Regions from separate parts of the Paenibacillus sp. NPDC058898 genome, predicted to be linked through region 2. Evidence: riboswitches for the same ligand, from Rfam matches in the RefSeq annotation. Region 2 holds a riboswitch; each other region holds the start of a gene.
The links. Region 2 has a riboswitch for cobalamin ahead of ACOZB4_RS04855 (1-propanol dehydrogenase PduQ). Riboswitches for the same ligand answer to the same signal wherever they lie in the genome.
Positions count from the first base shown of each region.

Region 1: it holds a riboswitch for cobalamin, as region 2 does, so the genes downstream of both, ACOZB4_RS26505 (ribonucleoside-diphosphate reductase subunit alpha) here and ACOZB4_RS04855 (1-propanol dehydrogenase PduQ) in region 2, are expected to answer to the same signal.
Region 3: it holds a riboswitch for cobalamin, as region 2 does, so the genes downstream of both, ACOZB4_RS32095 (ABC transporter substrate-binding protein) here and ACOZB4_RS04855 (1-propanol dehydrogenase PduQ) in region 2, are expected to answer to the same signal.

Region 1 is NZ_JBMOSM010000012.1:163,432-171,427, reverse strand. It holds tRNA gene ACOZB4_RS26515 (tRNA-Thr) at 91-162, opposite strand; gene ACOZB4_RS26510 (MTH1187 family thiamine-binding protein) at 271-576, opposite strand; cobalamin riboswitch at 944-1,176, shown strand; gene ACOZB4_RS26505 (ribonucleoside-diphosphate reductase subunit alpha) at 1,371-3,704, shown strand; gene ACOZB4_RS26500 (hypothetical protein) at 3,928-4,146, shown strand; gene ACOZB4_RS26495 (hypothetical protein) at 4,212-4,340, shown strand; gene ACOZB4_RS26490 (ribonucleotide-diphosphate reductase subunit beta) at 4,549-5,580, shown strand; gene ACOZB4_RS26485 (MDR family MFS transporter) at 5,781-7,235, opposite strand; gene ACOZB4_RS26480 (DinB family protein) at 7,481-7,951, opposite strand.
Region 2 is NZ_JBMOSM010000002.1:145,087-153,082, reverse strand. It holds gene ACOZB4_RS04880 (BlaI/MecI/CopY family transcriptional regulator) at 1-49, opposite strand, end outside; gene ACOZB4_RS04875 (DUF6985 domain-containing protein) at 259-765, shown strand; gene ACOZB4_RS04870 (HAD-IIIA family hydrolase) at 866-1,414, shown strand; gene ACOZB4_RS04865 (DinB family protein) at 1,431-2,123, shown strand; gene ACOZB4_RS04860 (DinB family protein) at 2,169-2,708, shown strand; adenosylcobalamin (AdoCbl) riboswitch at 2,906-3,059, shown strand; gene ACOZB4_RS04855 (1-propanol dehydrogenase PduQ) at 3,516-4,658, shown strand; gene ACOZB4_RS04850 (BMC domain-containing protein) at 4,888-5,244, shown strand; gene ACOZB4_RS04845 (EutP/PduV family microcompartment system protein) at 5,257-5,688, shown strand; gene ACOZB4_RS04840 (ANTAR domain-containing response regulator) at 5,777-6,349, shown strand; gene ACOZB4_RS04835 (sensor histidine kinase) at 6,342-7,766, shown strand; gene eutA (ethanolamine ammonia-lyase reactivating factor EutA) at 7,901-7,996, shown strand, end outside.
Region 3 is NZ_JBMOSM010000023.1:22,156-30,151, reverse strand. It holds gene ACOZB4_RS32105 (ABC transporter ATP-binding protein) at 1-711, opposite strand, end outside; gene ACOZB4_RS32100 (FecCD family ABC transporter permease) at 708-1,754, opposite strand; gene ACOZB4_RS32095 (ABC transporter substrate-binding protein) at 1,751-2,755, opposite strand; cobalamin riboswitch at 3,014-3,215, opposite strand; gene ACOZB4_RS32090 (histidine phosphatase family protein) at 3,371-4,144, opposite strand; gene cbiB (adenosylcobinamide-phosphate synthase CbiB) at 4,135-5,112, opposite strand; gene ACOZB4_RS32080 (adenosylcobinamide amidohydrolase) at 5,109-5,843, opposite strand; gene cobD (threonine-phosphate decarboxylase CobD) at 5,919-7,043, opposite strand; gene ACOZB4_RS32070 (lipoate--protein ligase) at 7,219-7,996, shown strand, end outside.

The DNA.
Region 1 (7,996 bases), on a different contig from region 2:
AGAAAAATGTTAGAAGTGTAGGTTATTAAACTAAAATGGCGCGATTCCGAAAAAACTCGGAAAACCGCGCCATTATTGACTTTGTAAAGATGCTGGTGAAGGGAATTGAACCCCCGACCTACGCATTACGAGTGCGTTGCTCTACCCCTGAGCTACACCAGCAAATGTGGTTCGATGATATTCCTCACGAAACAACAAAAATTATTATAATACTTCAGCAGCAAAATGCAAGTCCTATTCTTACGGAAATATCCTCCGTAACTGGCGGCATTACCCGCCTAATTTCTCCTGCACGGACTGGATCTTCTGTTTGCTCGAGGAGACTTGATCCCTGCGGTCGTCGATCTTCACGGAAGTCGATACGCGCTTCGCACCGGACAGAAAAGGCGCTTCATGCAAAGCCTCAATCGCCCGCCAGATCATGTTAAGCTCTCCCTCGATGATGGTGCTCATCGAAGTTAGCTCATAGGATATTCCATCCTGTTGTTTCAATATACGCTGCATCTCGGCAACATAAGAACTCAAGCTCGTTGTTGCGGTTCCGATCGGAATCACCGTTACCTCCGCTATAGCCATCTTGAATACCTCCCTCGTTGCATCTCATTAATATGGAATGCTTCCGAATGCGTTAAACTCCCGGATACAGTTATCATATCAATTCTGACCCTCCATATCAAAGTCCGTCTGTCTGTAACTTCATACAAGATATGGTGTATCTTCCTCGTTTCTCCGTACGAATATATCCTATTTTGTCAAAACGATAATATACGTGGTATCTGCGCAGAAAAGGTCGCATTTGGTCACAATTCAGGAAATGTTATGGCCTTTTGGCAGTTTCTTAACTGGCACAATGTCCGCTCGTTTGCTATAATTCTTTTTGCGTTCAATTTTAAGAATATAGTTTACAAACACAATATATTGGGTTAAATTAGATTAACAACAACCAAATATAGTGTATGTAGGTGCCGGATCAACCTATAAGGCAGTCCGGCTTAATAGGGAAGCATGGTGTAAATCCATCACGGTCCCGCCACTGTAAGGGCCTAAGGCTGTTTATGATCTATCAGCCATCCACATACGACATATGCCACCGAGGAACCGGATCAAGGTCTCAGGGGAGGCAATGCTGAGGAAAGTAGCTCAAGTCAGGAGACCTGCCTATATGCAGCAGACACCAACCTACGGGGTTTTAGGTAAGTGTTCGTTAAGCTTGCGTCTGTACATAACATCATGCCCATTCATGGGCTTATGGCAAACGTCATTTTCGAATCACAGCGCACGGACATTTTCAAGCCTGCCCGCGGGTTTTAGAAAATGTTTTTTTGATGTCCTTTTTCATATTTCCCCCGAAGAAAGCGAGGAATTTATTCATGCCCCAGCTCGTAGTTAAACCGAACAACCGTCAGCTCGCCTTTGATGAAATTCGTCTCTCCGTCTATGCCGACCGGACTCTAAAAGGATTGGACATGCTCGATAAAGAGCGCCTGCTTCGCGGCGTCAATGCCAAATTGCGCGGTGAGCAAGTTACCGGCGAAGAAATCAGCAACGCCTTCACGATGTCCGCCCTTGAGCTTGTAACCAAAGAGGAGCCGGATTGGAAGTTTGCAGCTGCGCGTTCGTTTCTGACCTCTTTATATAAAAAAGCGGCCACCAACCGCCGATACAAAGCATACCCGGAAGAACCATACGGTGCCTTCTACCCGCTCATTACAGAGCTTGTACAGAAAGGCATTTATCGCGAGGATCTTCTGACCAGCTACACCAAAGAACAAATCGAAGAACTCGGCGAATGCATCGATCCAAGCCGCGACCTGCTGTTTGATTACATCGGGCTGTTGACACTGGCTGAGCGTTACCTGGCAAACGACTTTGACGGTCGCGTCATGGAACTTCCGCAAGAACGGTACATGGTCATCGCGATGTTCCTCATGCACAACGAGCCAGCTGACAAGCGTCTTGACCTTGTCAAAGAAGCCTACTGGGCCATGAGTAACCTGTATATGACGGCCGCTACGCCGACCATGTCTAACGCAGGTAAAAAAGTAGCCGGCCAGCTTTCCAGCTGCTTCATCGATACCGTGGACGACTCCCTGGAAGGAATCTTCGATTCCAATACGGATATCGCCCGTCTCAGCAAAATGGGCGGCGGCATCGGGGTTTACCTCGGTAAAGTTCGTGCACGCGGCTCTGACATTCGCGGTCACAAAAACACCAGCTCCGGCGTTATCCCTTGGATTCGCCAGTTGAACAACACCGCTGTTAGCGTTGACCAATTGGGAACTCGTAAAGGCGCTATCGCGGTTTACCTGGATGTGTTCCACAAAGACATTCTGTCCTTCCTGGATCTGAAGCTGAACAACGGTGACGAGCGCATGAGAGCACATGACGTGTTCCACGGCGTATGTCTGCCTGACCTGTTCATGGAAGCTGTAGAAGCACGTGAAGAGTGGAGCCTCTTCTGTCCACATGAAGTGAAGAAAATCATGGGCTGGAAAGACGAGAACGGCCGTCCGCTGGGCCTGGAAGACTTCTATGATCAAGGACAAGGCGAAGGCGAATTCCGTCAAAAGTATGCTGAAGCCGTGGCGAGCCCGCTGCTGCCGCGCATTACGGTACAGGCTATCGACATTATGAAGCGCATCATGAAATCCCAGCTTGAAACGGGTACACCGTACATGTTCTACCGCGACACGGTCAACCGTGCGAACCCGAACTCTGCGCATGGCATGATCTACTCTTCCAACCTGTGCACCGAGATCATGCAGAACCAATCTCCGACAGTTGTTGAGCAAGAGGAACTGGTTACGAAAGACGGCCAAACCCGGATCGTAATTTCCAAAATCCCTGGCGATTTCGTTGTCTGCAACCTGAACTCCATCCACTTGGCTCGTGCTGTACCTGCTGGTGTGCTGGAGCGTCTCGTTCCGATCCAGGTTCGCATGCTGGATAACGTTATCGACATTAACAATATTGAAGTTCTGCAAGCTCAATATACCAACAGCCAATACCGTGCGGTCGGTCTCGGCACCTTCGGTCTGCATCACTTGCTGGCGCTGGAAGGCATCCGCTGGGAATCCGACGAAGCCGTTGCATATAACGACAACCTGTATGAGCACATCAACTACCTGCTCGTTAAATCCAGCATGGAGTTGGCCAAGGAAAAAGGCCACTATCCGAAATTCAAAGGCTCCGACTGGGAGAGCGGCGAGTACTTCACGTTCCGCGGTTACACCGACGGCGAGCATGAAGGCAAGTTCGTAACCACCGAACAATGGCGCGAATTGCAGCAAGAAGTACAAGAAAGCGGGGTCCGTAACGCATGGCTGTTTGCTATCGCGCCGAACGGCTCCACATCGATCATCGCGGGTTCCACAGCGAGCATCGATCCATTGTACGAACTTCTGTCTTATGAAGAAAAAACCACTTACAAAGTGGCTAACCCGGCTCCGGATCTGTCCGAAAAAACGATCTGGTACTATAAAACGGCTTTCTTGATCGACCAGCATTGGTCCATCAAAATGGCTGCCGCCCGTCAGCGTCACGTTGACCAAGCGCAAAGCTTTAACCTGTATGTCCGCCCTGATATCCGGGCTTCGGAATTCCTGGAGCTGCACCTGCATGCCTGGAAAGCCGGCATCAAGTCCACTTATTATGTACGCAGCCGTGCGCTGACGATTGAAGAGTGCGAATCGTGTGCAAGCTAACCTTTAATTTCGAACCCACCCAAACCCTCCCTTCCAAGGGAGGGCCCCAAGGGCTCTGCCCTCTGGACACCCGCAAGGTGCTTAGGTTCTGAATGAGGCGCTTCTACGTTACTTTAGTGGCTAGGAGCGCTTTCTCCCTTCGGGAACGCTGGAATTTAGTGCGGAAGCTAATGAGTTACTGCGTGCGATTGGTGAGTTACTGCCTGCTGGGATCGCTCTCCCCTTGGGAATCGCTTCTCATGCGGCGCAGGGACCATTGAGTTACTTCGTGCGATTAGTGAGTTACCGCCTGCTGGGATCGCTCTCCCCTTGGGAATCGCTTCTCATGCGGCGCAGGGACCAGACCATTGAGTTACTGCGTGCGATTGGTGAGTTACTGCCTGCTGGAATCGCTCTCCCCTTGGGAATCGCTTCTCATGCGGCGCAGGGACCAGACCATTGAGTTACTGCGTGCGATTGGTGAGTTACTGCCTGCTGGGATCGCTCTCCCTTTGGGAATAGGGACCATTGAGTTACTTCGTGCGATTGGTGAGTTACTACCTGCTGGGATCGCTCTCCCCTTGGGAATCGCTGGAAGCTTGGTTCACTACAAGCAACGAACGGCTGCATGCGGGTGTTCCCGCTGAGCAGGAGTGAATATGCTTTCTAATAAAAGGCTACAAGGGTAAGGGTATCCAATCGGAAGAGTTTACGTCCGCCTTTGGGAGCCCTTTGCAACCTTAAAAATACATTCAAGCAAAGGGCGGACAACAGCGGCTGGAGAGTGGATACCCGTCCCTCGAATAGGCAAGCAGGTCCCTTCAACCTTCCGCCCTACTATGATATACAAGGAGAGAAAATCGGCATGCAAATGCAAAAGATATTTAATACCGAAGCACCCAACCGCTCCACTCGCGTCATTGAAGGTGAATGCTCCGGGATCTTGAACTGGAACGACATTCGGATGCCTCATATGTATAAGCTGTACAAAGTCCTGCTGCTGAACCACTGGATCGCGGACGAGATTCCGATGTCCAAGGATGCGCAGCAGTTCCCGCGCCTGGACCCTGAAGAGCAGCGCACCTTCAAGATCAACATCTCCCTGCTCGCTGTTCTGGATTCCATGCAGACGATGTTTGTCGGCGACGTGAAGCGTTACTTCACCGATTCGTCGCTCGAAGCCATCTCGGCCATCATCGGTCAGCAAGAGGTGGTTCACAACCAATCCTATTCCTACGTGCTATCCTCCATCGTATCGGAGCAAGAGCAGAAGGACATCTTCGAATACTGGAAACATGACCCGGTACTTCTGGAACGCAACCAGTTCATCTCGAACATTTATCAGAACTTCCGTGACAATCCATCGCCGCAATCCTTCTTCGAAGCGATGGTCGCGGACCTGATCCTAGAAGGAATCTTCTTCTACAGTACGTTTGCCTTCTTCTACAACCTGGCCCGTGACCAGAAGATGATGGCAACCAGCCAGATGATCTCCTATATTCAGCGTGATGAGAACCAGCACTGCTACTTCTTCGCCGAAGTGTTCAAGCAGCTGCTCAAGGATTTCCCTGAGCTGAACTCCAAAGAGAACATCGACTACCTGTACCGCACCATTGACCGTGCCGTCGAGCTCGAAACCAATTGGGCCCACTACACGCTCAGCAATGTGCGCGGCATCGATCTGAACGAATTGGGCGATTACATCAAGTACATCGCGAACCGTCGCATCACCATGATGGGTCTGGAAAAAGCTTACGAAGGTGTGGACGTTAACTGCATGCCATGGATCAAGCCTTTCTCCGATGAAGCCCTTAACGCGACGAAGACCGACTTCTTCGAAGCTAAATCCCGTAACTACGGCAAAGTTGGCGACGACAACGGTTTTGACGATCTATAAAAACCTCTCCAAATACACAAACCTCCGGGATTCCCTTACCAGGGATCTCGGAGGTTTTTTATATCATATGATCGACTACAATAAAATGTAATACAATAATGTGTCATCATTTATGAAGGTGACATTTCTGTACGTGATCGGTTCCGTGCCGCTAAACTGCTGGCCGCGCTGGTTGATTTTCAAATTTCAAATATTGAGGATTATTTCTGCTCCGATATGTGAACACGCTTCATGAAAAGAGAGAAGACGAAACCTACAATCGCAACAACAATAGCAATATCAAAAACATGTTGTATACCTGCTGTCAAAGCAAGCGCGGCGTTAGTTGGGTCCGCCTGGTCTGCCGTTTGCTTCAGAAAGCTGCTCATGCCCACAGACATGATACTTACCGCAACCGCTGTGCCGATCGCACCCGCCACCTGTTGGACCGTATTCATAATTGCGCTACCGTGCGGGTAAAGTGAAGGAGGCAATTGGTTCAGAGCATTCGCCTGTGAAGGCATCCAGACCATGGAGATCCCGATCATCAAGAAGGTATGAAGCACAATGATTTGGGTTATGGCCGTCGTTGTCGTAACTCCTGAGAGAAACCAGAGCACTACGGATATCAAGGCCATACCAGCGGGAACAACCCATCTCGGCCCAAATTTATCGAATACTCTGCCCATAATCGGTTGCATGATCGCATTCACAACCCCCCCGGTCAACAAAACAAGTCCGGCCGAAAAAGCGTTAAGGCCGAGGCCTCTGATCAAATACAAGGGCAACATAATCATGGCTGCCATCATCACCATTACGGCAATCATAAGCATAACAGTGCCAACCGTAAACATAGGCTGTTTGAATGCCCTCAAATCCATCATAGGCTGCTTCATTCGCAATTGCCGTACCGCAAATATCAATAGCGCCAATATGCCGACAATCAACGGAATCACGACCTTGGGTGATCCTAGTCCTCCTTCCCCTTCCCCGGCGCTACTAAAAGCAAATACAATTCCGCCGAAGCCAAGCGTGGATAGGATAAGCGAATAGATATCTATTTTCGGCTTAGTAATCGTCGATATATTTTGCATATATCGCATTCCAAACAGAAGAGAAAACGCCAATACGGGAAGAGACAATCCGAAAATCCAGTTCCAGCTAAGCTGCTCGATCAACAGACCGGAAAGGGTTGGTCCGACAGCAGGAGCAACCACAAGAACAAGCCCGATCAACCCGTAGGTCGTCCCCCTCCTCTCAGGTGGAACAATGACCATCACTGTGTAAAACATCAGCGGCAGGATGAGCGCTACGCCCGCAGCTTGAATAACCCGTGCAATCATGAGCAACTCAAATCCCTGGGCCGCGGTCGCCACCGCTGTGCCGAGTAAAGCAAATAGGAGCGAAGCCGTGAACAATTGTCTGGTTGAAAACCATTGGAGAAACAACCCGGATACCGGAACCAATATGCCGAGGGTCAGTAAGTAACCCGTCGTCAGCCATTGGGCCGTTGCGGCGGTGATATGAAACTGGTTGATTAAATCGCTGAGCACTACGTTTAAAGCCGTCTCGTTAAACATCCCAATAAAACCGCTTAATAGTAAGGAAACCATGATCGGAATAACTTTATATTTTTGCACCGCATTATGCTGTGCTTCTGGCGTCGCTGCTTGCATATTCTCCACTCTCCTCGTAATAATCCAATATTATAGACTTTAAAGATACTAGTTGTCTTTAATTAGTTAAAAAAAGAATTGCTTGTTATGTAACTATATTCAGTTCTCACACAAGATCAGTCATTTTCTGATTTCTCGACTGTTCTTCCATCTCTTCTTCTGCCGATAACACCACCTTTTGAATCGGGCATCTTAAAAGTAATATTTTATTTCGATTTCATTTCCGAAAGTACTCCATGAAATCACTAAGGTTTAGCGAGGTTCATTTTCGGTGGGATATACCCGAGTTGCCTGCCTATTTTTACAATTTGTCCTCTATGATGAAATTCGTGCGTGATGGTGTGCGTAAATAGCCATAATTCGGTTAACTCTACGCTGCCACTCTGCCAGGATGCTTCAACGGCAGGATCCCATTTGTTTTTAAATTCATTTAGAAATTCATAAACCAGGTCATCTGTTTTCTTAAAAACTTCACGCATTTTCTGCACATTGTCAACGGATTCTGGTTTTAATTTTGGAAGTGATTTGCCAAGGCCACGACTCCCCAACCATACCCGATAACAATCAGTTACATGAACATGCAGACTGCGAATAGAAACTCCGCCTAGGGCTTCAACTTCTTTAACATAATCTGTGGGGGACATAGTTTCGCAGTAACGAAATAATGATTCCCTTGTACGCTTAATCAAATCATACTGGCTTTTGAATACATCCATCTTCTCACTCTCCTTTTGATAACAAGCTACGTATGGGTTAAATTG
Region 2 (7,996 bases):
AAAATCGATTCAGGCCTTCACCATCGATATTCATTTTTTTAATCTTCATTCCTATTCCACCTCATACTACATATCGTAGTATGGTTGTGGATAAAAGTCAACTTCCTTCAGCCAGTGCCTAGCCTGGGGGACCATGGAGTGTCCCGGTACATGCGAAGCGTCAGTGGCAAAAGGTTTTTTGCCGTGCAGTCGAGAATGAAGAATATAGCAATTGAATTATAAATCAAGAATAAACGGATTATTCGGGAGGAAGATAGCGTGAGCGAAAGATTTGAGTTAAAACACGTAGGAATAGAAGATCCTTCAGAGGAAACCGGCATGTCTGGGTTTGGGTATCTTGCGTTGTTCGAATGTGAAGTTGAATATCGTTTTAGCACGGAAGACATGAGTGTGGAAGAAGCGGAAATTTACATACAAGATCTGTTGAATCAGCTGCCGGATGAAACCATAAACGAAATATGCAAGAAAGTATGCGCGTGGAAAAATCTCAAAATGGCTAGCGATACGGCTGATTATTCTCCCGGCTTAGAGGGAGTGTATGGAGAGGATATTTTGAAGTTTATGTCCGTAGGGGAAGTTGACCTTTATCGAAATCCTTATGATCGAAACGATAATACATTCGGAGCAATCTTGGGTGGAGGTACAGCGTGGGACTCCGAAAATGGTATGGAAATTCTGATACGGGGCAGTAAGGTTCTTGAGGTGCGCGAGTATTTAGGCTACGGCGCATATGCTATTTGGAGCGAAACCGACGAAATTGAGTGAGAAAGCGATATGAATCGGGCAATCAGTGATGTTTAAATCGTCCGGGACATCCTGGTACTATCCAACGCAAAAAAATGAATAAGGAAAGGAGCATAACTAATTGCTAGAGCTCTCAAGACAAGCTGTTTTCATTGACAGGGACGGAACACTTGGAGGAACCGATCGGGTTGTTTTGCCCAGTGAATTTGAGCTATTTCCACAAGTACAGGATTCGATTCGTTCACTCAGAGCCGCAGGCATGCTTGTTTGTTCATTTACGAATCAACCTGGAATTGCTCGTGGCGAAGTAACACAGGACGAATTCGAATCGGAATTATTAGCCTTTGGTTTTGATAAGATCTATCTTTGTGCTCATGAGCATGGAGCGGGTTGTCCGTGTAGAAAGCCATCCGCAGGGATGCTGATGAAAGCCGCGGAAGAAAATAATTTGGACTTAGGGGAGTGCTTTGTCATAGGGGATAGATGGACGGATATGGTTGCTGCCAAAGAAGCCGGTTGCAAGAAAGTGCTAGTGAAGACGGGAGCTGGCCCCAAGGAACTAGAAAAATATAATAACAACGAGTATTTCGGCAAATGGAAAGAAGCGTATCCTGATTTTATCGCGACAGACTTTAATGAAGCCGTTACATGGATATTAGGGGGCGGCTAGAAAAGGATGGTTCTCCATGGATTTGAGTGAAAGAAAACGGTGGAATGAAAATCACAAAAAGCTAACCCGGATAATTCTGGATCCGGCCAAGCATCAGCGTGCGGTTGACCTATTCTTGCAGCAGCATCGCTTGTTACATTCATCAAGAATGAGCCATTCACCCATTGCGACCCTTGAGGATGAGTTAGTTAAAGATCTACAAGAGGAAACATATCGTCAATATCCAGTTACGGCTCCTGATACAAAAAACTCCATAATATGGCATATGTGGCATATCACGCGTATTGAAGACATGACGATGAGCGTGCTCGTAAATAACGATGTCCAAGTATTGCATTCAGGTCAATGGAACAAGAAACTTCACATTGATGATGTTCATTCTGGAAATGAAATGACGGAAGCAGAAATCGCTAATTTGAGTGCGGCTCTTGATATTGGTTCTTTATTAGCTTATCGGATTGAAGTTGGGCGAAACACTCGTGAAGTCATATCCCGTTTATTGCCAGGCGACTTTAAGCAAAAAGTTGAAGCGGCAAGAATTCATGAACTTAAAGTACAGCATGCGGTTAAGGAAGAAGCATCGTGGTTGCTTGAATACTGGGGAAACAAAACGATTGCGGGATTAGTGCTCATGCCGGCGACAAGGCATATTTTTCTGCACTTGAATAAATCGATACGGCTGAAACAAAGAATTCAAAAGTCCAAATAGTGAGGCTGGGATGCTATTTGTATTTACAAGGGAGGTTGTGCTAGGATGTTGTACGATTTGCCAGGCGAAGAGAGTATGTCAACGATCGTGGGAATGTTATATAGCGCTGTCAGAGAGAACAGCCAACGGCTAAAGTCCATATCAGAGGGCATGGCCCAAGAGGAAATAGACTTCAAGGGACCTTGTGACAATTTCAATAGTGCCGCTCAGTTAATGAAACATATCATGTACGTCGACCTGAACTGGATTTATAGGATTAAAGGGGAGGCGCTTCCCCAGTCATTCATAGATGAATACGGCCCCATGATCGATGGACATAACAGGCTGCCAATGGTCAAAGGGATGCCTTTGGACATGCTTATATCTAAATATGAAGTTGTATTAAATATGTTGAAGGAAACATGCACGCAATTAACGGATGCTGATCTGGATAGCATTGTCACCTTTGGTCACGAAAATGAAAAGCAAGCCACCATCCGGTGGGGATTATGGCATATGGCCGACCATAACCGTTATCATCAAGCCCATATTAATCAGCTTAGAAAGTGGTACTCTGAGCAAAAGAGAGACATGGATCATGAATAAAAGAATGGGAAAACCATTTCCTTGTTTATCTTTCTGAGACAATTCACCGTATCTACGCTGCAGCGTTCGTCCCTTGGTCTGCCCGAGGCATTTTATTTTATTTGAGTTTCATTCGGTCAATCATTTTTTTAAGGTTTATATCGCCAAACGCGTCGTTTGTGCTATAATGATGTCGAATGGGCAACTATTCGCGTCATGTACAATAGAAAAAGTTATAGGTAATGGAAGTTTGGTGCAAATCCAACACGGTCCCGCCACTGTGATAGACCGAATGATCGGTCTTAAGTCAGGTCTTTTGCCTAATAACTTTGGAGAGACCAGTCATTTCGAGGCGAAAATGGCTGGTTTACAAGTCTAGTGACGTTTCCCGCCTCGCTAGGCTTTTTTTAATTGCAGCAGAGGCTGCCGACGATGTTGTCGGCCACAGCCGGGTGTTCGCCGCCGAATATATACAATGAGGTATAGCTCGCAAACGGGGAGATTCTCCAAGGACGAAGAAGCACGTGCACTATGGGGTGCATATCCCTTTTTTTTATTGATAGAGGCTGTTCCCAAAGTCCGCTTTTGATGACCGACCTTTTTGAACAGGCACTTAAATTCGTGCAGTTAATGTGTCTGATCTAAGGACAAGTTCCGGAAGCGGTTGACGAAGATCGGAATGACGGTGTACAGTATATATGCAAAACTAAATGATAAGAAGCTGCACAATGGCGTGCATACATGATAACAAGCAAAGAGGCTTTTGAAGGGGATTTCCCTTTGAATGGCCTCTTTTTTTGTTGCAATTACTTCTTGGAGGTGCTTTACATGGATAAACTTTCGATTAAAGCCGACCTCTATATGGGTCAAGGCGCGATGGATCGTCTAACAGAGTGGCAAAACAAACGTATGTTCATCGTCACAGATCCATTTATGGTAAAGTCGGGCATGATTAACATGGTGTTTGATCGCCTGCACAGCAGTAACGAGCAATATGTTTTCAGCAATATCGTGCCTGATCCGCCGATTGAAGTCGTCACGGAAGGTGTCGAGGCGCTCTGTGCGTTCAACACCGATCTAATCATTGCCATTGGCGGCGGTTCTGCCATTGATGCCGCTAAAGCGATGAAGCTGTTTACGAAAAAGCTGCTTGACCAGCGAGATATCCCGTTCATTGCAATCCCGACGACAAGCGGGACGGGTTCTGAAGTTACGTCATTCTCCGTTATCAGCGACAAAGAAAAAAACATCAAATATCCGCTTGTATCCGATGACATGCTGCCGCAAGAAGCGATTCTCGATCCTGAGCTCGTCAAAAGCGTGCCGGACTTCATTACGGCCGATACCGGACTGGATGTTTTGACGCATGCCATTGAAGCCTATGTATCCACCAAATCCAATGATATCTCCGATGCGCTGGCGGAGAAGGCGATGAAGCTGGTCTTTGCTTATTTGCCGCGAGCTTATAAGGACGGAAATGATCTTGAGGCGCGTGAAAAAATGCATAATGCATCCTGCATCGCGGGGATGGCGTTTAATATTGCGTCGCTGGGATTGAATCATGGGATCGCGCATGTGGCGGGAGCCAAATTCAAAATTGCCCACGGACGCATGAATGCGATTCTTCTTCCGCATGTCATCGAATTTAATGCCGATTACAAGCCGGGTTACGGCAAGGAAGAAAGCAATAGAGCGGCGGTTCGGTATGCCGAAATTTCCAAAAGCTTGGGGTTATCCGCACCAAATGCCAAGAGCGGCGTCCGTAGTCTCGTACAGGCAATCAAACTGCTGCAGAAGCAATTGAATATGCCGCAAACGCTGCGTGAATGCGGTGTGGATCAATCGCTGTTTGGAGAGATGAGAGAGTCGATCGCCGAAGGCGCGCTGAAAGACGGATGCACGGCAACAAATCCACGCGTTCCTACGGCAGAGGACGTGCTTCAAATTTTGAACAAAATGTTTCAATTCTAAGATCGAGTCGAAATTTGACGGATTTCGTATTGACATCGCTTGCAATATTCAAATATAGTGAAAGTAACACAATGGCGTGTTGCATACAAATCAAAGCAAAGTGGCTTCTTAAAAATTCCGCATGGACTTTTAAGGGGCTTTTATTGTTTTTTTGCAGGTTTTCTTATCAAAAGTGGACTTTTTGAACAACCTCTTTTAGTGTTTTCGATACGAGAGTGAGATGAGAAGTATGGAACAAGGAGCCGAGAAACAACGTGTGATTCAGGAGTATGTGCCTGGCAAACAGGTTACGCTCGCTCACATTATCGCGAACCCGAACCCGGACATTTACAAGAAGCTGGGACTCGGAAACGAAGCGCATCAGTCCATCGGCGTTATGACGATCACGCCAAGCGAAGCCTCCATCATTGCAGCGGATATCGCTACAAAGGCGGCTGGCGTACAAATCGGCTTTGTCGACCGTTTCAGCGGTTCACTCGTCATTACGGGCGATGTATCATCGGTAGAATCTGCGATCAGCGCAGTGCTGCATGGATTGCAGAATATATTGGGCTTCTCGGCAAATACGAACATTACGAGAACGTAGGAGAAGCTTATGATGAAGAAAATTATTTTTGCCGGAAGTACAGGATCGGGCAAAACCACGCTGTGCCAATGGCTGCACGGTGAGGAGATTGCCTATAAGAAAACGCAAGCCGTCGAAAATTTCGATCAGGCGATCGATACGCCGGGCGAATGCATCGAGAACCGGTATTTATACAAAATGCTGTTAGTATCCAGTGTAGATGCCGATGTCATTGGGCTGGTTCAGGATTGCACGAAAGAAGACAGCTATTTCCCGCCGGCTTTTGCAACGGTATTCGCCAAGCCGGTTATCGGAGTGGTAACGAAGGTGGAACTGGCCAAGTCGCAAGAAGAAATCGCGCAGGCCAGAGCGCATTTAATGGCGGCCGGCGTGGAGCGGATTTTTGAAGTCTCGACGATCGAGAACGTGGGAGTGGATGCTCTTCGGGATTATTTGAGGGCGTAAACGACTTGGATTCTAGTTCAAATGCAAGCGGGGCTTATCGATAGACAAGCGACAAGCAAATAACGACAGACAATGAGGTGCATGACGCATGAATGGAAAAATTGTAATAGTCGATGACGAACCTATTACAAGAATGGATATTCGTGAGATGCTAGAAGAGGCTAACTACAATGTAGTAGGCGAAGCTTCCGATGGCTTTGAAGCTATCGAATTATGCAAGAAGCATCTGCCTGACCTCGTCATCATGGATGTTCAAATGCCCATTTTGGATGGGCTCAAGGCGAGTAAAAGAATTCTTTCAGAACAGCTGGCGGGCGGGATCATCCTTTTGACCGCCTACAGCGACAAACAGACGATTGAAAAAGCATCTTCTGTCGGTGCGCTTGGTTACTTGGTAAAGCCGCTTGATGAAAAGTCGTTCATTCCTATGGTGGAAGTCACGATAGCCAGAGGCAAGGAATTCCGAAAGCTGGAACAAGATCTCTCAAAGCTGACGCAGAAGATGGAAGAACGCAAAGCGGTCGAGAAAGCGAAAGGCATATTAATGAGAGAAAATGGCTACACGGAAGAGGAAGCCTATCAAATCTTGCGAAAACTCAGCATGGATCGGCGATGTCCTCTGATTGAAATTGCTAGTACCATCGTCATTTCCTATGATTGATTTCAAAGAACGGATCAGGCAGCTTTGCAGCCTTCATACCGGATTGTCGGAAGAGGATATAGTCCGGATCTGCGAAATAGCGGAGTCATTTCAAATGACCGAGGTAGAGGATGATGTGTTCATCGACGTATTGTCGAGCGTGGCAAGCGAAGCCATCGTGGTCTATCATCGTCGTCCATGTGACGGCAAATCGGTGTATTATTTTCCGGTTACGGGGGAGAAGGCGCTGCGCGAGAATGAACCTGGCGTCCTGCGGACGCTTGAAACAGGCATTATGTCGCAGGGGCTCGTCGCCAGGACGCAGGAGAATCATCTGGTTCGGCAAACGGTATATCCTATTAAAAATCAAAGCGGCGTCATTGCCGTTCTGATCTATGAAAAAGATGTCCGCGACAATATACAAGCCCACTTCAACAGGCAGAGAGCGTCATGCGAGGATGGGGAGATGTCCTCGATGCTGGGGGCTATGCTGCAGTTCAAGGATTCGATTATCAATCAATTGGAAGACGCCGTTCTGGTGTTCGATAAATATGGGTTTTTGAAGCTGAAAAATGAACAGGCGGACGTATATTACAGACAGCTTGGTTATTTGGAAGATATCCAAGGATTGCATTATGATAATTTGTCGCTTGATCAGACGATGTTCTCCGAGGTCATGAGCCAGCATTCATCCTCGCTATGTTGTCCGCTTACGGTGGAAGTGAAAGCCGCCGGACGTTACTATCAGGTGAAACGCTTGTTCATTGAGGAAAAGGATTTATGCGTAGGCGTTATTCTGCATGATATAACTGAGATTAGAAACAAGGAAGCTGAGATCGTTTCTAAATCGGTTGCCATCCGCGAAATTCATCACCGGGTAAAAAACAATTTGCAGATGGTAGCGTCTCTGCTGCGCATTCAGGGGCGGCAGTGCAAAAGCCCTGAGGCCAAGAAATGCCTTGATGACAGTGTCAGTCGCGTGCTCGCGATCGCCGCAACCCATGAATTGCTGTCGACGGAGATCGAAGCCGAAGTGGATCTCATGGATGTTATACGATTGATTACATCCAATATCGAACGCTGTTTTGTTGATTGCCGCGCCGTCAAGGTGGAGATTGCTTCAGAGCAAAACATTTGCTTGGACAGTGATCGGACCGTAACTGTCGCGCTGATTGTAAGCGAACTGCTACATAACAGTTATGAACATGCGTTCGGCGATTGTTCGGAGGGAAGAATTTCCGTCAAGACAAAAGTAGAAGGCGGGCTGGTGACGGTCGTCGTGGCAGATGACGGAGCCGGGTTCGTTGTCGGGGAAACTTCGCATAAAAGCTTGGGGCTGACGATTGTCCGCAGCTATGTCAAAGACAAGCTGAAAGGTAAGCTTTCGATCGTATCAAGCGATACGGGCACAACAGTGACTTTTACGTTCAAAAAATAATATCATCGGACTACAAGGGCGTAGTCTTCGAAGCAATGAGGCTTAAAGTAAACCTTCCGGTATATCCGGAAGGTTGTCACTTTAAGCCTTTTTGTAGTCCGAATGATCAGAAATCAAGCCAGGGGGTGAACAAAGTGGAAGAACAATTGCTCAGCGTTGGCATCGATATGGGAACTTCTACGACCCAACTGGTGCTGTCTAAGCTCCATATTCAAAACATGGCTTCTTCG
Region 3 (7,996 bases), on a different contig from region 2:
CACCCGGAAAATTTGACGTATATACGCCGCTGTCAAAACTTCTTCCGGCTTGCCAACCCCAGCGATCTTTCCCTGATCAAGCACCAGCAGTTTATCGCAAAATTGGGCCGCCAGATTCAAATCATGCAGTACGCTGATCACCGTAATCCCGGACGAGTTCCGCCACTCCGCCACCATATCCATGAACTGAAGCTGATAGTGGATATCCAGATAGGTCGTCGGTTCATCCAGCATCAGCAGCGAAGGCTCCTGGACCATTACCTTGCCGAGCGCGACACGCTGGCGTTGACCGCCGCTTAACTCGGTAAGCCGCCGTTCTTCCAGACCATTCAGATCCAGCTTTCGGATAATGGCCTCAATGAGCGGGGCTGCATCCTTATCTTCACGGCCAAGCCAGTTCAGGAAGGGGAACCTTCCCATCTCCAACACTTCCCGGACGGTAAAATCGGTAGGATCAAGCCCTTCCTGCTGAAGCACCGCCACGATCCGGGCCAGCGTCTTACGAGTATAGTGTGCAAGCGCCTTGCCCCGAAGCGTCACACTTCCTTGCGTAGGATTCTCCACACCGGATAACAGCTGCATGAGGGTGGATTTACCGCTTCCGTTCGGACCGATGATCCCCCACCATTCCCCTTCGGCAATGTGAAGGTCCACGCCTTCAAGAATCGGCACCTTGCCATATGCTTTGCCAAGTCCTTGAGCTGTAATCATGATAGACCCTCCCTGCGCCGTTTTTTGTTCCGGTATAGCAAATACGCAAAGAATGGAGCGCCTATGAATGCCGTAACCACACCAAGCGGTATTTCCGTTGGTGCCAGCACGGACCGTGCCGCCGTATCGCACCAGACCATGAATATCGCGCCGCCCAGAGCCGACAGTGGGACAATGACGCGGTAATCGGAGCCGGTGATCAGCCGGATCATATGCGGTACCACAAGTCCCACGAATCCAATCACGCCGGATACCGACACGGCTGCGGCGGCGAGCAGGGTAGCAACGATGAGCACGCTGGTCTTCAACCGATCCACATTCAAGCCCATATGGGCGGCCTGCCGTTCCCCCAGCGACAAAATATTAAGCGCCCGCGACCTGCTCCATAAGTAGATAAAACCTGCGATAAAATACGGGAAAAGGATGGCCGTATACGACCATCCACGCATGCTCAGGCTCCCCATCGTCCAGTACAGGATCTGGTTTACCGTATCTTTGGACATGACCGTCAGAAAGGAAACGACGGCGCCCAGAAACGACTGCATCACCACGCCGGACAGAATGAGCCCGTGGATCGGCAGTTTTCCTTGATCCCTCGCCAGCAGCAGAACGGCCCATAAGGTGCCTGCTCCGGTCAGAAACGCTACAAGCGGCAGCGTGTAACCTCCGGCAAAGGAATATTCCATCCCGAAAAAAATCAGGGATGCTGCGCCAAGCGCAGCACCCGAAGATACACCAAGCGTAAACGGATCCGCCAGCGGATTGCGCAATACCCCTTGAAAGGCGGCTCCGGCGACGGCCAGGGAGGCTCCTACGAGCATCCCCAGCAATATGCGCGGCAATCTCACCTTCATTAAGATTTGCTCGGATGAAGCTTCCCAGCCCGGAACGATGGAATCGCCGATTCCCGGCAGCCGGTGCAGCAGCATCGCCCCAATCTCTCTCACAGGCAGGTGCACGGAGCCGATTCCGAGACTGACAACCAAGGTTAACAGTAATAGGATGATACCGGCCACACCGAATCCTGCAAGTTTTTTACTCATGGATTCATCAGTTCCGGATAAACGGCCTTCGCCACTTCCACCAACCCTTGCGTCACACGGGGACCAGGACGGCTGAGCAGGTTCGCATCCACGGATATGACCTGATCGTTCTTGATGGCTTCGATCTGATCCCAGCCGCCGCGCTCCTTAATCAGCTGATCCAATGTTTTCTTGGTTGCTTCATCAACCACATCGTCCGTGTACAGAATGACGTCGGGGTTCGCAGCAATAATATTTTCCTCACTGATTTCGAACCAGCCTTCCGCATCGCCGGCTGCGTTGACGCCGCCAGCTAAGGTGATGATCTCATCCATAAACTCGCCCTTGCCGACGGTCCATCCCGGAGAGAATTCCACATACACTTTCTTCTTGTCTTCATCCTTCACGGCTTTCACGGCTTCCGTAACGGTAGCCAATTCCTGCTTCATCTGATCCACGACCGCTTTCGCCTCCGCTTGACGGTCCGTAATTTGTCCGATCAGTTCGATGTTCTCCATCACGGCATCAATGGTTTTCGGATCATTGACGAACAGGGTAACGCCAAGCTCACGCAATTTCTCGGCATTCTGAGCATTCATCGAAGCCGCAAATACCACATCGGCATCGGCTGCAATAATAGCCTCTTCATTCACTTGGAACCCGCCCAATTTAGGCTTGGATTTGGCCGCTTCCGGATAATCGTCATTATCGGACACGCCAACGATTTCCTCATCCAGGCCCAAAGCGAACAGTTTTTCCGTCTCGGACGGTGTCAGGGATGCGATTTTGGCCGGAGCTTTCTCAAACGTCATTTCAACCCCGGTTGAATCCTTAACGGTCAGCGGATACGTCGTTTTAAGCTCTTCGCCGGAATCCGCCGGCGCTTCGTTATTCTGCTCTTCCTGCTGTGCAGGCTGCGTTGTATCCTTCGGCGCCGCTTCTTTGTCTCCACAGCCAATCAAGGCCAGAGCCATCAGTATGGCTACTAGAAGTACGGACCATGTTTTGTTTAATGCTTTCATCTCTTGAAATCCCCCTATGCATAATTGAGAACCTGGCGCTTTCGCGTTTACATTCCTTCGACCGATCCTTACCGGGAGAAAAACATCAATCGTCATACTCCAAAGAAAAGCAAAAATCCCTGACTCCTCGTAAACAAGGACTCAGGGATTACGTTTTAACATAAGGACATCTGGATAACCGTTCACAGATAGCGCCTTAAACTTCCGCCCACACATGCTGCATGGGTCCGGCAAACGTAATCCTCTCCTCGAAGGACCGTCATTCATTCGCCGAGGGCAGGTCTCCTGACTTGCAGGCTGTAACGACTTCTCCGCCTTCCCAAGCGCTATGGCTCAGTGGCATATGAAGAAGTCCCTGCTTCACAGTGGCGGGACCGTGCCGGACTTGCACCGGCTTCCCTATTAACCCGGCAGAAGGCAACAACGCCTTCTGTCCGGGACCCTCGCAAATAATATGAATTTATGTATGTTAGGCCAAGCATGGTTTCTCTGCCCAAAATTATAGGCGATAAACCTTCCTCTTACAACCGAAAGAATCGGTCATTTCAAATGCCTTATGATACGGATTTATCCCGTTATCGCCCATTCCGCACCGATATCATACGATTTCATTTATTAGCTTAACCGCACGCCTTGCCAGCGTTCTCCATCCCATATCAATTGCAGCTTGAGCTCCTCGCCCGGTGACACCTGCGTTTCCCAGAATTCCGTATGCGGAAGGGTAGCTGCCGTGATCTGCCGGATGACGCCCCCATGGGTGACCACAAGCACATCCAACTCGGCCCTCTGTGTCCCACAACCATAACCGGCTGCCTCTGCCTCTGCCTCTGCCTCTGCCTCTGCCTCTGCCTCTGCCTCTGCCTCTGCCTCTGCCTCTGCCTGCACAAGGGTATCCGGATCTTCCTCCACATGCAACAGTTCCTTCAAATCCAAATACAATCCGGTCAAGAATGCCTGAATCCGGGAACAGAACGCTTCCCAGCTCTCCCCATTTGGCGGCGTAACTTCTGCGGGGTTATCAATCCAGCGCCGATAGGAGATATCCGACTTCAAGTCCTCGTAGGTGTTCCCCTCCCAATCCCCGAAATCGAGCTCACGCAGCCGCGGATCATACTCGACCCCTGGAATAAACCTGCCCGGATCTTCATCATCAGGAATAGCGGACATTGTTGAATCCGGTAAGATAACATTCAGCGTCTGCCTGCATCGAAGAAGATCACTGCAATAGATCCGGACGAACTGCTTGGTACAAAACCTTTCCCGCAGCGGGAGGAGCTGCTGTCTTCCTTCCACCAGAATCCCCTGATCCTCGTGACCGAGATAACGGCGCTCCTCGTTCCACAACGTGCGGCCATGACGGACCAAATGCAGGGTAATCCTCATATCCATAAGCTTCCTCCTGCTGCGGCCACAAGTCCGAGCACCACGGTACCCAGTAACGTAAACAATACCGATACGCCCAGCAGCAGACGATTTGTCACCTGAATATCCTCCGCTTCAAGCGGTCGTTCGGGATCCCCCATGTAAGCCCGGAACGAGATCACGCCTTGATAGGAATTCTCGCCTCCCAGACGAATGCCCAGCGCACCAGCTACGGCCGATTCCGGGAAGCCGCTATTCGGACTGGGGTGCTTTCGCGCATCCCTTCTGACCATCTTGATCGCTTTTTTCCATTGCAGCGAAAACATCGCAGCCACTATGGTCAACAGTCCTGCGGTCAGGCGTGCCGGTATCCAATTGGCGATATCGTCCAGCCTTGCGGATGCCCAGCCGATATGCTGGTATTTGTCGTTTTTATAACCGACCATGGAGTCGAGCGTGTTCACGGCCCGGTAGGCCATCGCCAGCGGCGCTCCCCCGATCAGGGCAAAAAACAGCGGAGCGATGACCGCATCCACGATATTCTCCGCAACCGTCTCCACCGTTCCCCGTACGATCTCCGGCTCATCCAGATGGCCGGTGTCTCGCCCGACAACCATGCTGAGCGCGCGCCTGGCCTCCGTGATATGGCCGGAGCGAAGATGGCCGTAGACCTCCAATCCTGCTTCACGCAGTCCCTTGATGGCAATCGTAGTCGCAATAAGCACGATCTCCACTCCCCACGCAAGCCAAGGATGAATCGCTGCACATAACAAGAGGAGCAGCCACGCCAGCACGAAGGAGCCACCGGCCACGATCACCGGCAGCAGAATGCCCGCCCACTTCAGGCTCTGAGCGGAAGTCGCCCAATGGCGTATCCAGCCTTCAACCCGGCGGATGGCTTTCCCCATGCCAATGACAGGATGGGGGAGCCATCTCGGATCTCCAATCAGCAGGTCCAGTACGACCGCTGCCCAAATGACCCACACGACGGTCATATCCGGTGCTCTCTTTCGGAGACAATGCTTTCCGTAACACTCTCGTAGACAAGGCGGCTGATCATGCCGCCCAGATCGGTTGCGGTTCCGGCATAATGGTGGTTCACGCTATACGCTGCATTGCCGCTGACCCCAAGGACCATCGCGTCCGTCGTCGTTCCGGTCGCGACGGCTCCGGTTTCATGATCCTTCACGCCCAGATCATGTAGCGCCGCGGCTTTCGCTTCCGTCGCCGTCAGCATGGCGTTCACCATACAAGCCGGCGTCATCATCCCGTCCACCATCAGCATGATATTAATCGTGCCCGGCTGGTAAGCGGCAAAGGTCGTACGGCTCGACCCAGCGCGGGCTGCATTGCCCACGCCGGCGGTGGTGCAGCACAGGATGGAAGCCTGTTCACTCCGCTCTTCCCGGATGGAAGCATATTTCAGTTTTACAGCCGTCATCAATCCAGCTGTAGATTCAGCCGGATAACCGTGAGCAGCTATAAAGTTAGACATATCGTTCACGGGGTCGCTGCAATCATAATGCTTGTCCACATAACGATTCACGATATGATCCAAGGTTACGAATCCGCCGCCGTATATGGCGCTGCTAATGGACTCAGCTGGCTCCGGAAGCGATATCCGGATATGAGGCTGTTCCAGCTTCAATTCGAGGGACACCACCGCTCCCGGCCACGCATTCGAACGATGTAGGTGATTCTTGCCTTTCAGAAAAGGTACTGCCATGTTTCTCTCTCCCTGCTCTCTATGATCTAAATCTGCTTGATCCCGAGCTTCATTGGTATGTGCCGTTTAATACCCTTAAGTTGCGTCTTCAGAAGAAATGCCAAGAACCTCCGCCATAATGGCAAGCAGCCTGTCGTTATCCGCGGCATGTTTAACGGCTAGCCGGATATGACGCTCACCAAGGCCCGGGTACATGGCGCAGCTGCGGACAAGCACGCCGCGTCTTCCCATCTCCGACTGAAACATCTCGGCACGCCATGGCCGCGGAAGCTCCATGAGTAGAAAATTAGCCTCGCCCGGCGTAACGTCCAGCCCCAATGCTCGTAAACCATGTATGAGCTTCTGACGCTCTGCGCGAATCAATTGCAGCGTATTCTGCTCGTAGTCCCTGCCGCTGCCAAGACAAGCCTCGCCCGCAAGCAGCGCCAGTCCATTGACACTCCACGTCACCTGCTTGCCTGCCATCTTGCGTATCACATCGGGATGCGCGGCCGTATACCCGAGCCGCAGGCCCGGAATCGCATAAAACTTGGTCATCGATCTGACAATCACGGTTCGAGGATAGTCATGAAGCTCTGGCATCAGGGTCTGTCTGTCTCCCAGCGGAATAAAGTCGATAAAGGCTTCATCCAGCACCAGCCAGGTCCCTTCTTGCTCTGCGCATGCCGCTATTTCGCGGATATCCTCAAGGCTGTACTGAACCCCATTTGGATTGTTGGGCTGTCCCAAAAACACGAGATCCGTGCAAGCTATCAGCTCCATCACATCCGCCTTGTCTGCTCGCCAGTCCCTCTCCGGATGTCCACACACGGAGCGGATGTCCGAACCAAATTTTAAGGACAACTCCCGGTATTCGGAAAAACACGGGTCAACCACGCCCACAGTCCCTGGCGATAGCCCCATCAACAACAGCGCCATGCACTCTGCCGCTCCGTTGCCGACAAGGATTCGCCGGGGATCGGTGCCTAGCTCTGCTGCGAGCAGCTCCTTAAACTTGCGGTGTCCCGGATCCGGATAACGAATGACCGCACTCATTCCCTCTTGTAAGGCCGTAATAACTCCTTGCGGCGGTCCAAGCGGATTAATATTGGCGCTGTAATCCAGGAAAGCCGAGGCTTGCCTTCCGAATGCGGCAGCGGCCGTCTCCACGTCCCCTCCATGGCCGTACACCTCGATCAAGGGTTGTTTTTTGTCGTTCATAAGGGCTCCTCCTGTTCCATGCCCTGGACTCTTGCAAGTCCTGCCGTTATGTAATGCCATCATTATGTCGCTACTGTCCCTGACTCGTCAACACGGAATCCTTTGTCTCTGTCTTAAAATTGGTTTACAATAGTCTGGAAGCACCACATTTTGAATTGTGACGACGGAGGATACTATGCTATTTATCGATAATCAGGGGATCCACGATCCATCCATTAATCTAGCAATTGAAGAATATGCCTTGAAGCACTTGTCCATGGACGAGAGCTACCTTCTCTTTTATATCAACAAGCCTTCCATTATTATCGGAAAGCATCAGAATACGATCGAAGAGATCAACCAGGAATACGTTCGTGACAACAACATTCAGGTTGTACGCCGGTTGTCCGGGGGCGGAGCCGTATACCATGATCTCGGCAACCTGAATTTCAGCTTCATTACGAAGGATGACGGCCAGTCCTTCCACAACTTCCTGAAGTTCACGCAGCCGGTCATCGACTTCCTGCAAAAGATGGGCGTGCCCGCCGAGCTCAGCGGCCGGAATGACCTGCAGGTCGGCGAGAAGAAAATTTCGGGGAACGCGCAGTTCTCGACGCGGGGACGCATGTTCAGCCACGGCACACTCATGTTCGATCTGAACCTGGATGATGTACAAGCCTCGCTGAATGCCAATCCGGAAAAATTCAAATCCAAGAGCACCAAATCCGTCCGCAGCCGCGTGGCGAATATTAAGGAGCTGCTTGGTACGGATATGACCATTGAACAGTTCCGTGCCGAGCTGCTTCGCTCGATTTTCGGTATGGAGCCGGATCAAGTACCGCAATATGTCCTTCAGGAGAAGGACTGGGAGATCATCAACCAGATTTCAAAGGAACGCTATCAGAATTGGGATTGGAACTATGGACTCTCCCCTGAAAGCAATGTGAAGCATGCCAAGAAGTTCCCGGTGGGCA